Regions from separate parts of the Lysinibacillus sp. RS10 genome, predicted to be linked through region 4. Evidence: riboswitches for the same ligand, from Rfam matches in the RefSeq annotation. Region 4 holds a riboswitch; each other region holds the start of a gene.

Region 1 (3,172 bases), 1.0 Mb from region 4:
GTACATTAGGATTAAACGCTGCCGCTACAGAGAAATTCGCCTTTTTACGAAGTGGTTTCCCTGAGAACGATACACCTTCATTTAACTGTTTTATTAATTGGATTAGTTCCATTGAAGATACGTCATAAACGCTAGTCGCCCCTGGGAAATCACCTACCTTTGTCGGATCTCCAGTAACCGCTAAAATATCATGAATCCCAAGTGCATTTAATCCCATTAAATGTGATTGAAGACCAATTAAATTACGATCTCGGCATGTTATATGTGTCAATGGGCGTACCCCATGGACTTCTTTTAATAGGGCACCCATCGCAATATTACTAATCCTTGGCGATGCCAGTGAATTATCAGCCATCATGACTACATCTGCGCCAGCTTTATATAATTTTTCGGCACCTTCAATAAAGCCTTCAATTTCTAAATGTCTAGGAGTATCTAACTCCACGATAACTGAGCGTTCTCGTTTTACTTTTACATGTAATGGCTCATAACTTGGCGGCTCTGCCTCACGTAAAACTGCGATTTTTTCTGGCTTTGCGTGCTTTTCCTCAACTGGAGATAGCGCCTCTAAATACTTTTTCACTGCGGCAATATGTTTGGGTGTCGTACCACAGCAACCACCTATTAAACGCACTCCCTGATCACGAAGTGCTACAGCTGCTCGCCCAAAATAATCTGCCTCAGATTCATAAACGACACGGCCATCCTCCAAATCAAGAAGAGATGCATTCGGATACGCTGACATAAATGCCTTTTCAGGAAGCTCTACACCTTCAAATGCTTGAATAGTATGGTGCGGGCCTAAGCGACAGTTAACACCTACGATATCAGCACCTAGCGCTTCAAGTTTATGTAAAGCGGCGTTTAAACTCATTCCATTTTGCAAAATGCCTGGTTCGTGCATAGAAACTTGCGCAATAATCGGTAATTTCGTTTTAGCTCGTAGCATTGTTAAAGTTGCTGTCAGCTCTTCAAAATCATAATAGGTTTCAAGCAAAAGACCATCTGGATTTCCCGCAAGTAAAACAGTTGTTTGCTCTTCAACCGTTGCTAGAATTTCCTCTAACGTTGCATCACTCTTTCGAATACCACGGATTCCTCCAATAGTACCCAAGACAAATTGTCCACCATCTGCCGCCGCTCGTTTGGCAATCGTAATAGCAGCTTCATTAAACTGCTGCACACGTGATTCTAATCCATAGCGAGCTAATTTTATGGCATTAGCTCCATAAGTGTTTGTTTGAATAATGTCGGCTCCAGCTGCTATATACTCTCTATGAATCTTTTCAATTAATTCTGGTCTCTGAACATTCATTTCCTCATGGCAGTACTCCAAGCCATAGCCGTACAAAACCGTACCAATTGCACCATCTGCTGTAAGAACATTCGTTTTTAACTTTTCAAGCAATCCCATAAAACTAGCCTCTCTTCCCTTATCTTTAAAATAAAAAAAAAGCCTTCTTTCAAAAAAAGAAGGCTTTAACGTTTCGTAATTGTTTTCCTTCTCATCTTCGACACATTGGTCTTCTGGATTTAGCACCTGACAAAAAGTTGGTTGCTGAAGCTTCATAGGGCCAGTCCCTCAGCTTCTCTTGATAAGAATGTAGTATGAATTTTTTAAATAATTAAAAGAATCATATCGTTTACGAACGATAGAGTCAAGACTATTTCACTGAACAAAAGATATTTTCTACGAAAAAAATATTATATTTTGATTTTTATCAAACAATTACAATAGTTTTTCAGCAAGTTCCTCACCAATTTTTTTCCCGTTTTGAATACAAGCACCTATGCCTACTCCAAAATAAGAGCATCCTGCTATTAATAAATTGGGATAGTTGTTCTCAAGCTCTTGCACTAGACCTTGCAACGCCTCACGATGTGCCAAGTCATACTTCGGCATTTGATCAATCCATTTTGTCACATCGACAACAGTTGGTTTTTCCTCAATCCCCAAGCTTTTTCTAACATCCTCTAAGGCTACAGCTGCTAATTCTTCATCTGTCATCATACGCAATCTCTCATACGCAGGGTTAATGCTCTTATAAAAAAGTCGTACAAGTAATTTCCCTTCTGCAGAGGTGTGCTTCCACTTGCGACTTGTCCACGTTGCTGCATTACATATAACATCGGAATTATGTGACACAATATAGCCTGTTCCATCTGCTGGTAATCTATGATCGGGTACGTCAAATCCTAAATAAATCGTAATGGCTGATGCAGTATTGAATTGACCAAAATAGCGGTTCAATGATTCATCTTGCAATAAGTTTTGTACCGAATCGTTAGGAAGTGCTAAAACAACATGATCTGCTTCAATCATTTTATCGTTTGCTAAAGTAACGATATATTGATTCTCCTGCTTTTTAACACTAGTCGTAGCAATTCCTTTCACAATTTCTACATCTGTTAAAGATTCTTCAAGTCGTTCAATTAGTGACGATAAACCATTTTTAAATGAAATAAATTTTTTATTAGCAGCTTTCACAAATTGCTCTCTGTTTGCATCGAAACCTTTAATAATACTACCGTAATCATTTTTATAATCGATTAAATACGGTAAAGTGGAAGCAATTGAAAGTTGATTTAAATCTCCCGAATATACACCTGCAAGTACTGGTGCTATTTGATTTTGGACAAGCTCCTCACCTAAATAATACGTTAAAAATTCCCCAATAGAGCTTTCCTTTGTAAACCCTTCATTTGGCATTGTTAAATCCTTTAATGCTGCTTTTTTCCCTTCTTCCGATACAAGTGTGCTTTCCTCAAGAGATGATAAGCTCATTGGAATACCGAACGTCGAGTCTGTTGGGATAGCATGTAACTCATTATTTGTATAAATATACGAAATACCAGTTTCGTTATAAACAAGATTCTGTTTAAAATCAAGTTCCTCTACTAACTCTAAAACACCTTTATGACGTGCAACAATGGAATCTGCTCCTGTTTCCAGGATAAAGCCTTGTTCATACGCTGAGTGTAGCTTGCCACCTAGATATGTATTTTTTTCAACGAGCACAAGCTTTACATCTAGGTTTTTCTCTCGAATTTGACGTTGCAAATAATGCATTGTACACAATCCTGTAATTCCGCCACCTAATACAACAACTGTTTTCATGTTAAACCGCCCCTATTTTTAGTTCTTTATTCAGTATAAACTTTTTTACCTAAA
Region 2 (3,172 bases), 1.6 Mb from region 4:
ATGTTACCGCCGTTTAATAATTCCTTCAGTTCGTTTGCAATTTCTACTGAATTCATCGATTAAATACCATCCTTTTTTATAGTATTCCCTTGAGTCTGGGGAGATTTTCTTAATTTCAAAAATAGTATAACACAATTGCTTAAATAATCTATACTAATTCAGAAATTATTTTTTAGATTTTATTACTTTTCAAGAAAACGACAAAAAGTTAATTTATTCGCTTTAAGAATGCTTTTTACCCTATTTATAATCAAGTGATTACACAACCACTTTCGACAAGTTGAATCGCGTTTGGGAAGCTTTTGACCAACATGAGGTTCGCACAGGATGTCAAATTTTTAGCTGGTTTTTATCAGTTGGAGTTTGTCACCGACTGAAAAGGGGGCATAACTATTTTCATCCACCACATAATGAGATGGCATTCTTCCGTAGCTGACGATCTACTTTCGCCACAAAAAACATTTGTCGAATGAAGATTAAAGGGTCACACATATGTTAACACATGATGTGAGGTGGAGAGTAGGGATTATTTTGGGCTTATCACCAAAAGTTAGGATACGTTTGTTGAAACTATTACCATGTCGTTATGGTAATAAGCCTCTGTGCTTCAAATTATAGCATAATCCAAATGTTAAGTGTTTTGATTCCTTGTGTATTCCATAGTTTTTAACTTCTTTCAGCAGATAATTTTTGTACTGAAAGCGTAGCGGACACAATTATGGCGAGGCATAATTGGTAAGGGATAAAGCAAAAATATTTGACAACGTTCGACCTTTTACGTATTATGAGATATTGAACGGATACTCTTATCCCGAGCTGGTGGAGGGTCAGGCCCTGTGAAACCCGGCAACCTGCATGAACTATTTCACGACATGCGTTGGTGCCAACCTGATGCAAGGGTAAGCCCTTGAACGATAAGAGTGAAAGGTTACGAAGTCATTATTTCCTTTCCTCATGTTAAGTAAGCGTGAGAAAAGGATTTTTTTTATTGTAAAAAACGAATGTAAAGGTAAGTATGTGTAATCCTTTCCTTATTATAATGACGGATCTTTCGAAAATCCTCGTGTTAAAAGCGGCAACTGTTTTTTTTGTACGAAAGTGAAACGACAGCAACAGGTTGTTTTTGTGCGAAAGTGAAACGACAGCAACAGGTTGTTTTTTGTGCGAAAGTGAAACGACAGCAACAACGGCTTGAGAGTTCAATCCTTAGGAACGGACTTGACATGGGTAATGAGTACCGTATTCATTCACAAATTTTATTTGTAAGAGTAATAGGAGGAAAACTAAATGACAAACCGTCGATTGTTTACATCAGAGAGTGTAACAGAAGGACATCCAGACAAAATTTGTGACCAAATTTCGGATGCCATTTTAGATGCTATTTTAGCAGAAGATCCAAATGCACGTGTAGCGTGTGAAACAACTGTAACAACAGGCTTAGTATTAGTAGCAGGAGAAATTACTACTTCTACATATGTCGATATTAAAGGTATCGTCCGTGATACTGTAGCAGAAATCGGTTATACACGTGGGAAATATGGCTTTGATGCTGAAAACCTAGCAGTACTTGTTGCGATTGGCGAGCAATCACCTGATATTGCGCAAGGTGTTGACCAAGCTTTAGAGGCGCGTGAAGGCTCTATGTCAGACGCTGACATTGAAGCAATTGGCGCAGGTGACCAAGGCTTAATGTTCGGTTATGCATGTAACGAAACACCAGAGCTTATGCCATTACCAATTAGTTTAGCGCATAAATTAGCTCGTCGTTTAACGGAAGCACGTAAATCCGGCGAACTTGCATATTTACGTCCAGATGGAAAAACGCAAGTAACGGTTGAATATGATGAAAATAATGTACCAGTGCGCGTAGATACGATTGTAATTTCAACACAGCACGACGAAGAAGCGACGCTTGAACAAATTCAAGCAGATATAAAAGAATTCGTTATTGCTCCGGTTGTGCCAAATGAATTACTAGATGCTAATACTAAATATTTCATCAACCCAACTGGCCGTTTCGTAATAGGTGGTCCAAAAGGGGATGCTGGTCTAACAGGACGTAAAATCATCGTTGATACATACGGTGGCTATGCGCGTCATGGTGGAGGTGCTTTCTCTGGTAAGGACGCAACTAAGGTGGACCGTTCAGCGGCATATGCAGCACGCTATGTGGCAAAAAATATCGTAGCGGCAGGCTTAGCAGAACGTGCTGAAGTACAACTTGCTTATGCAATCGGTGTTGCTCAACCAGTATCTATTGCTGTAGATACATTTGGGACAGGCAAAGTTAAGGAAAGTGATATCGTAGAATGGGTACGCGAGCTATTCGATTTACGCCCAGCAGGGATTATAAAAATGCTTAATCTTCGTCGTCCTATTTATAAGCAAACTGCAGCATATGGTCATTTCGGTCGTACGGACTTAAATGTACCTTGGGAACAAACAGATAAAGCTGACGCATTAATGGAAAAAGCAGGATTATAAATAGTTTAGCTAAAACAATGCAGAAGCTGTAAAATTATTTTAACTCATTTCAGCGGGTGTCCAAACATCCGCTGAAATAGTTTTATCCAAAAAAATAGCTTCTAATTACAACTAAGTATGGCTTGGTTGTCCAAAAATACGAGGAACTGCTTCGATGTAATTGAAATAGCTATTTATATTTTTGTTTGAAGAGATTTATAGTATTGACCTTTTTCTGCATATTCACGTACGATGCGTTCCATATCTTCTTTATCTTCAGCATTTAATTCTCGTACAACCTTTGCTGGACGACCTAATGCTAAGCTATTCGGAGGAATGACTTTGCCTGGAGGTACAAGACTACCCGCCCCGATGAATGCACCCTCTCCAATCTCTGCTCCGTCTAATACTATTGAGCCCATACCTATTAAGGCATTTTTACGAATCGTACAGCTATGTAAAGTTACTTGATGTCCGACTGTTACTTCATCTTCAATAATGAGTGGATATTTAGGGCTTTGATGTAAACAACAAAGGTCTTGAATACTAACTCGTTTTCCGATAATTGTTGGTGATACATCACCTCGAATTACTGTGTTAAACCAAATTGTCGTTTCAGCATCTATTGTAACGTCACCAGTAACGGTTGCATAATCGGCAATAAAAACAGATGGATCGATCTTTGGTGTTTTCCCTTTAAATGGATAGA
Region 3 (3,172 bases), 1.4 Mb from region 4:
AGGGAATAAGGCAATTCCGCTGCATTTTCAAATAAATGACGATCATAAATTGCTATTTGCTCAATATAGTTTAATCCAAAGTAGCTTAGCGCATTATATGTCCCCCACATTGTGTGTTGACCGCCGTTAACTGTATGGATATTACGTTTGTTTAAAAAAACCTTTGCATTGTCTGGTGATTGAACTTGATGAACTAGATGGTCAAAATATAAAGTCATGACTACCCCCCTTTTTTCTCCCACCATTATATACTTTACCTGTTAGTTTTGTTGGTTTAAAATAAAATTAAGAATATTCAATTTGTTAAGAAGTTGCTATATTTTATGCTAACTATTTCAAGATGCTCAGCAAGGAAGTTACTATTTGCTGATCATCAAAGAAAAAAGTTTTTCATTTAGGTAAATCGATGTTATATTCACATAAAATAACAAGAGGTGATTAGAATGACAGACAAAGTAGCTGCTTTTAAACTAGCATTGGGTAATTATCCAACAGGCGTTACGGTTGTCACAGCTTGTAATGACGCTGATGAACCTATTGGCTTAACTGTCAATTCCTTTGCGTCAGTTTCCATAGATCCACTGCTTATTTTATGGTCGCTCGATAAAAAATCACAGCTTCATCCATATTTTACAGCAGCTAAAAAGTTCGCTGTGAATATTTTAGCGAGCAATCAAGAACATTTATGTACACTATTTTCAAGTAAAATCCCAGATCGTTTTGCTCAGGCAAAGTGGTCAACTTCCGTTCATGGTCTACCGGTTTTACACGATACTGTAGCCACTTTACAATGCACAACCTTTCAACAAATCGATGCAGGAGACCATACGATATTTATTGGGCAGGTCCTAGCCATTGATCATGCACAAAAGGAGCCCCTACTCTATCATCGTAGACATATTGGGGAAATCCCTAAAAGTTTTTATAGCTAAGATACTATCTCATAAGCAATTAGAATTGACTACATGTAAAAACAGGATGGTTCATCGTAATCCTCCTGTTTTTTTGTATCATAAACAATTGCTGAAGATTGAGCCATATGATGAAACGCTATTAATGTCGATATCTTAAAGAAGAATGTTCAATTTTAACGGAGATACTGCACAGCAGGACCTCTACAATAATCCAGCACCTCTGGCTAACTTCCAAAAAAAGCCACAAATAAGCAAAGAAAATAATCCCTGCTTTCTTTGTGGCCTTCAAATATCTAGCAAACTGACATCCTATTATTTACTTTTTCTGTGGAAATCTCTGCTTTTCAAGTCTGTTAATCTGAACAATGACACCGTCTTGAATCGTAATGTTCACTTCTCCATATTCTAAATTCTGAATGGCCTTTGCAATTGCCTCTAGCTTTTTGTCATCGATCTTTGCCTGTTGAGTCATCCGATACACCCCTTCTTTTTACATACTTTTTGTACATAAGAGGCCAACGCATCAAATTGATTTATAGCCCCCTTATCTCTCAGATAGCCCTGTTGGATTTGGCACCTACACTATTGGTTGCCGAGGCTTCATTGGGCCAAGTCCCTCCACCTCTCTCGATAAGAGTATTATGTTTCTTGGAAATAATTCTATAATTCAGAAAACCTATTGTCAATATAAATATTACAATTCCTAGTCGAATACTTTGTAATTAAGTAAAAAGGATTATTTAAAGTTCGAATATTTTAGTTAAGACGTTTATTTTCCTTGAAGCTTACTATACACAAGTTATTTTATTCCGTATTAAAAGGCAGTATTACTCCCACCATTCACTTATTACAGAATGAAATGCATTTTCAGAAAACCTAACGCATACAACTTCTTTTTAAATATTCACTAAATAATTTAAACAAAACAAAAAAACTGTGCAGATCATTTTCTCTACACAGTTTTCACTTTACGTATTTTGTAAAAAATCTATTAATGCTTTCGCTGTTTGTTGCTTGCCCACTACCTTTGTTGGTTCGCCTTTAGCTGGTACAATCCAATGTGGCTCATCTCCACCATATAATGACTGCGAGCTATTTGCTACCATAAACTGAGCGTTAGCCGATTCCATCCGTAGACGTGCGCGAGACAGTAAAAATTCCTCATCATCTGTTGCCTCGAGTTTAAAGCCCACTAAAGTAACATTCGGTTGCCACTCTTTTATCTGACCTAATACTTTAGGTGCCTTTTTAAAGTGAATGATAGGTGGCTCGTCAGATGGCATTTTACCTGCTTCCTCCATTAAATTTCCGGATTGGTCATATACTTTATCAATGAGCCAATCTGAGCCAGCTGCCGCCATAATAACGATATCCACCTGTTCTTCCTGAACAGCCTGTCGAACTTTCTCGCCTAAATCCTCTATACCTTCAAATCGAATGGTACGCATTTTATCTTTGTTTGTCGGAAGTTGTGCGAAATAACCATGCATATACAAGACGTTAGCTTCAGCCGCTAGTGCCGCCTCAGCTAAATAACAGCCCATCGACCCTTTTGATAAATTCGTATGCCCTCGCACACGGTCCCATTTTTCAAGCGTTCCCCCACTTGTAATGAGTACGGTCTTACCTCGTAATGTCCCCATACACTCACCTTTTTTCTAAAAAATATACAAATACTATTTTAACTTAAGGATATGTTAAGCTTCAATGTTGTTTTTATAGGGCATATTGCTCTTCTCTATAAGTTAGCTCAAAATTTTTGGATCATCACCATAACGTGTAGTTGATTTCCGTTCCGACTGGGTACAACTTTCGGTGATGAGCTAAAATTATTCCATATTTTGTTCTTTCAACCAGGTTTTTAATATTTCCGCAAATTTTTTGGTCACGGGTGATGCCTGGTGTTTCATTGCTATTCCAATTGTACGATAACCACCTTGTTTTAAAGGAATGGCTTTTATCGTAGTAGGCAAGTTATTCGTAACTAATTTCGGTAAAATACTAATGCCAAGCTGGTGAGAAATCATCGAAATTATCCCTACCTCTTCTGATAGTTCGAAACGAATATTTGGCTTTACGTGATATTGCTCTAAAAGTACTTTTACATCATTTGTCCCTTTATAAGAAGTCATGATAAATGGCATGTCTTCTAATTCCACTATATCAATTTCTGTTTTATCATAAAGTAGACTTTTATCGGAGACAATACACAACAATGGATCCTGCTGGAGTTCGATATATTGAAATTGCCCAGACTT
Region 4 (3,172 bases):
ACCGTATTTTAAGTAATACTCTGTCGCAGGTACAGGAATGTGACTTGCACCATATATTTCATATGCTTTGAAGACCTCTTTTACTATATAGCCTTCCTCTTTAGCATAAACGAATTCATTAAAAGCAGAATGTCCAAATGTCTGTACCCATTTGCTTTCAACTGACGCAAGTATGTTTTGAATGGACATGTTGTTCACAAACACATGATTTTCATTTAGTTCATAAATAAGATAAGATGCAATGTTTTGCGCACTATAAACATTTCCCATTTAAAACACTCCTTTATCATCAGTTTTTAGATCCGTGTAGCTACTGGCTACGCAAATATTCAGTACTTATGAAAAACAATTTGGTTCTAGGTTGGTAGCCTTTCGAACACTTAAGTTATTCCCTAGTATAATACAAGGATTTAAACAAGTCAATAATACTTATCAAATTACTAGGAATTATTTGTGCATACTTTCGGATTACTTACCAAATGGGGTAAGTGGTTGATGCAGCAACGTTTTACGTATTACCAAATGAGGCCCATCGAATGAGACAATACGTAAACGCTACAACATTAGCCAATTTTTATTAAGCCTCTATTGTTTGTTGAGAAGCTGTTACTTGTTCAATAGCTTGTTCTAAATCTGCAATGATATCCTCTACTGCCTCTAAACCGATTGATAAGCGAATGAGCGACTCGGTTACACCAGTTTGGATTAACTCTTCAGCTGATAATTGCTGATGTGTAGTAGATGCTGGATGAATAATTAATGATTTGGCATCCCCTACATTTGCTACGTGCGAGAATAATTTCACACTATCAATTAGTTTACGCCCTGCTTCACGTCCACCTTTAATACCGAATGTAAGCACTGAACCGAAGCCATTTCTCAAATATTTTTTTGCTAAATCATGAGTAGGGAAATCTTCTAAGCCATTGTAATTTACATATTCCACAGAAGGGTGGTTTCGTAAATATTCAGCTACTGCCAATGCATTTTCATTGTGTTTAGGAATACGCAAATGAAGCGTTTCTAAACCTTGTAATAAATTAAATGCTGCATCTGCACTTAACGTTGGTCCAAAGTCGCGTAGCAATTGTACACGCAGTTTTGTGGCAAATGCAGCCTCTGCTGTGTCAATACCATAACGCAAACCGTGATAAGAAGCATCTGGCTCAGTAAAGCCTGGGAAACGTCCACGAGTCCAATCAAACTTTCCTGCATCTACTACAACGCCACCTAAAGTTGTACCATGTCCGCCAATCCATTTTGTTGCGGAATGAACGACGATATCTGCACCGAAGTCAATTGGTGTAGAGCCATATGGTGAAGCAAATGTACTATCAATAATTAATGGCAAGCCGTTTTCATGTGCAATATTCGCTACTGCTTCAATATCTAGCACTTTTAAACTTGGGTTACCATAAATTTCAGCGAATACCGCTTTTGTTTTATCGGTAATCGCTGCTCGGAAATTTTCAGGGTTTGTTTCGTCTACAAAAATTGTTTTAATACCGTAGTTTGGTAGTGTATTGGCAAATAAATTATAAGTACCTCCATATAAAGAACTCGCCGCGACAATTTCATCACCTGCACCCGCAAGATTTAAAATGGAAAATGCGATAGCTGCTGCACCAGATGAAAGTGCTACTGCTGCTGTACCGCCCTCTAATAAAGCAACGCGTTTTTCAAAAACATCTACAGTTGGGTTTGTAATACGAGTGTAAATATTGCCAGCTTCCTCTAAGGCAAAAAGACGTTGCGCATGAGCAGTGTCTTTAAAAACGAAAGCTGTTGAGCGATATACGGGTACTGTTCGAGATCCTGTTACTGGGTCTGGCTCTTGGCCACCGTGTAACAGCAATGTTTCTGGTTTAAAATTTGTCATTGTATACCTCCAAATGGTTATTTGTTTACGATGGCACCGGAGATGAGGAGGATTTTTCAGTAGAAAACAAAAACCCTCTTCAGCTAAGAAGAGGGTTGCGGTTGCAAGTTTTCCTCCCCTTATCTGCCAGATCCAAGTAAGAATCTGTAGGAATTAGCACCTTAGCAAGTTCGTCACTTACTGGTTGCCGGGCATCATAGGGCCTATCCCTCCGCCGCTCTTGATAAGAGTATGAGATTCAATTTCCATCGTTGTTACAAAGTATAAACATAGACTTTTTTTCTGTCAACACTAAAATTTTATTTTTTCCGAAACTTCTGTCTGCTTCTGAACGTATTACGAACGCATACACTATTTTAGTATTTATTTAGAAAGGAGGAGTTTTATGGTAAAAGCCGTTATCATTTTTCTACTTGTTGGTTATTTAATTGGCTGTATTCACGGCTCTAAAGTTGCGCAGTTTTTATCCGGGGTAGATCTAAAAAAGACTGGTCATGGCAATGCTGGTGCTTCCAATGCAACACTTTCCCTTGGATGGAAATACGGCGTATTAGTCGCACTTATCGATATCGGTAAAGGTGTAGCAGCTATTATAGGTGCCCATTTCTATCTAGCAGATGCAACAAATTTAACAGAAGTACAAGTTTGGCTCTTAACCTATATCATAGCTGCCGGTGTCATCCTAGGTCACAATTTTCCATTTCATATGGGCTTCAATGGCGGCAAAGGAACTGCATCAATCATAGGGATCCTACTAGCAGTTGATTGGGAGATTGGTTTATTCGCACTCATTTTATTTGTTATTTTATCTTTCGCGACGAATTATTTAATTGTCGGTGTACTTGAATTTTATCTTGTTTTTTGTACAGCAACATATTTATGGATTCCTGGAGTAGGTCCAACGATTATAGCCCTACTACTTTTTGCAATAGCAATCATTTTGCATATTGAAAATATTAATAGATTAATTCAGGGAACTGAGCCTAAAGTGACTTCTGCATTTAAAAAAAAGAAATAACCAGGTGTGTTGATTAACTATTTTTATCCATCCTGATTAGAAGGCTTTGATTTCTGCTACGGGCTGGGGCTTACCCGATCACTTCAAGGGCTCAAACGATCACTCAGAGACCTTGCTTGACCCTAGCTTTTCGCGCAATACATTCTTAACAACTAAAAGCCTTGAAGGAACAAGTCAACTGTCCTTCAAGGCTTTCTTCATTTTATTATTTCGATAATGCAGGGTCCTTCATCGTCCCGTTTTTTGCGTAATTTACATGCCATGAAAGGGCTTTT

The links. Region 4 has a riboswitch for S-adenosylmethionine ahead of ACB089_RS22815 (O-acetylhomoserine aminocarboxypropyltransferase/cysteine synthase family protein). Riboswitches for the same ligand answer to the same signal wherever they lie in the genome.
Region 1: linked by a shared signal. The riboswitch ahead of ACB089_RS02110 (bifunctional homocysteine S-methyltransferase/methylenetetrahydrofolate reductase) and the one ahead of ACB089_RS22815 (O-acetylhomoserine aminocarboxypropyltransferase/cysteine synthase family protein) in region 4 are both predicted to bind S-adenosylmethionine.
Region 2: linked by a shared signal. The riboswitch ahead of metK (methionine adenosyltransferase) and the one ahead of ACB089_RS22815 (O-acetylhomoserine aminocarboxypropyltransferase/cysteine synthase family protein) in region 4 are both predicted to bind S-adenosylmethionine.
Region 3: linked by a shared signal. The riboswitch ahead of ACB089_RS16285 (YezD family protein) and the one ahead of ACB089_RS22815 (O-acetylhomoserine aminocarboxypropyltransferase/cysteine synthase family protein) in region 4 are both predicted to bind S-adenosylmethionine.

Annotation. Positions count from the first base shown of each region.
Region 1 covers NZ_CP167122.1:393,877-397,048, reverse strand. Annotated here, with positions in the region: gene ACB089_RS02110 (bifunctional homocysteine S-methyltransferase/methylenetetrahydrofolate reductase) at 1-1,414, opposite strand, end outside; SAM riboswitch class I at 1,503-1,602, opposite strand; gene ACB089_RS02105 (protoporphyrinogen oxidase) at 1,730-3,118, opposite strand.
Region 2 covers NZ_CP167122.1:1,021,247-1,024,418, forward strand. Annotated here, with positions in the region: gene pckA (phosphoenolpyruvate carboxykinase (ATP)) at 1-56, opposite strand, end outside; SAM riboswitch class I at 804-921, shown strand; gene metK (methionine adenosyltransferase) at 1,288-2,484, shown strand; gene ACB089_RS05370 (gamma carbonic anhydrase family protein) at 2,658-3,172, opposite strand, start outside.
Region 3 covers NZ_CP167122.1:3,173,501-3,176,672, forward strand. Annotated here, with positions in the region: gene ACB089_RS16275 (VOC family protein) at 1-218, opposite strand, end outside; gene ACB089_RS16280 (flavin reductase family protein) at 444-932, shown strand; gene ACB089_RS16285 (YezD family protein) at 1,231-1,386, opposite strand; SAM riboswitch class I at 1,456-1,551, opposite strand; gene ACB089_RS16290 (phosphopantothenoylcysteine decarboxylase) at 1,883-2,557, opposite strand; gene ACB089_RS16295 (LysR family transcriptional regulator) at 2,744-3,172, opposite strand, start outside.
Region 4 covers NZ_CP167122.1:4,555,746-4,558,917, forward strand. Annotated here, with positions in the region: gene ACB089_RS22810 (hypothetical protein) at 1-270, opposite strand, end outside; gene ACB089_RS22815 (O-acetylhomoserine aminocarboxypropyltransferase/cysteine synthase family protein) at 578-1,879, opposite strand; SAM riboswitch class I at 1,996-2,109, opposite strand; gene ACB089_RS22820 (glycerol-3-phosphate acyltransferase) at 2,265-2,897, shown strand; gene ACB089_RS22825 (succinate CoA transferase) at 3,103-3,172, opposite strand, start outside.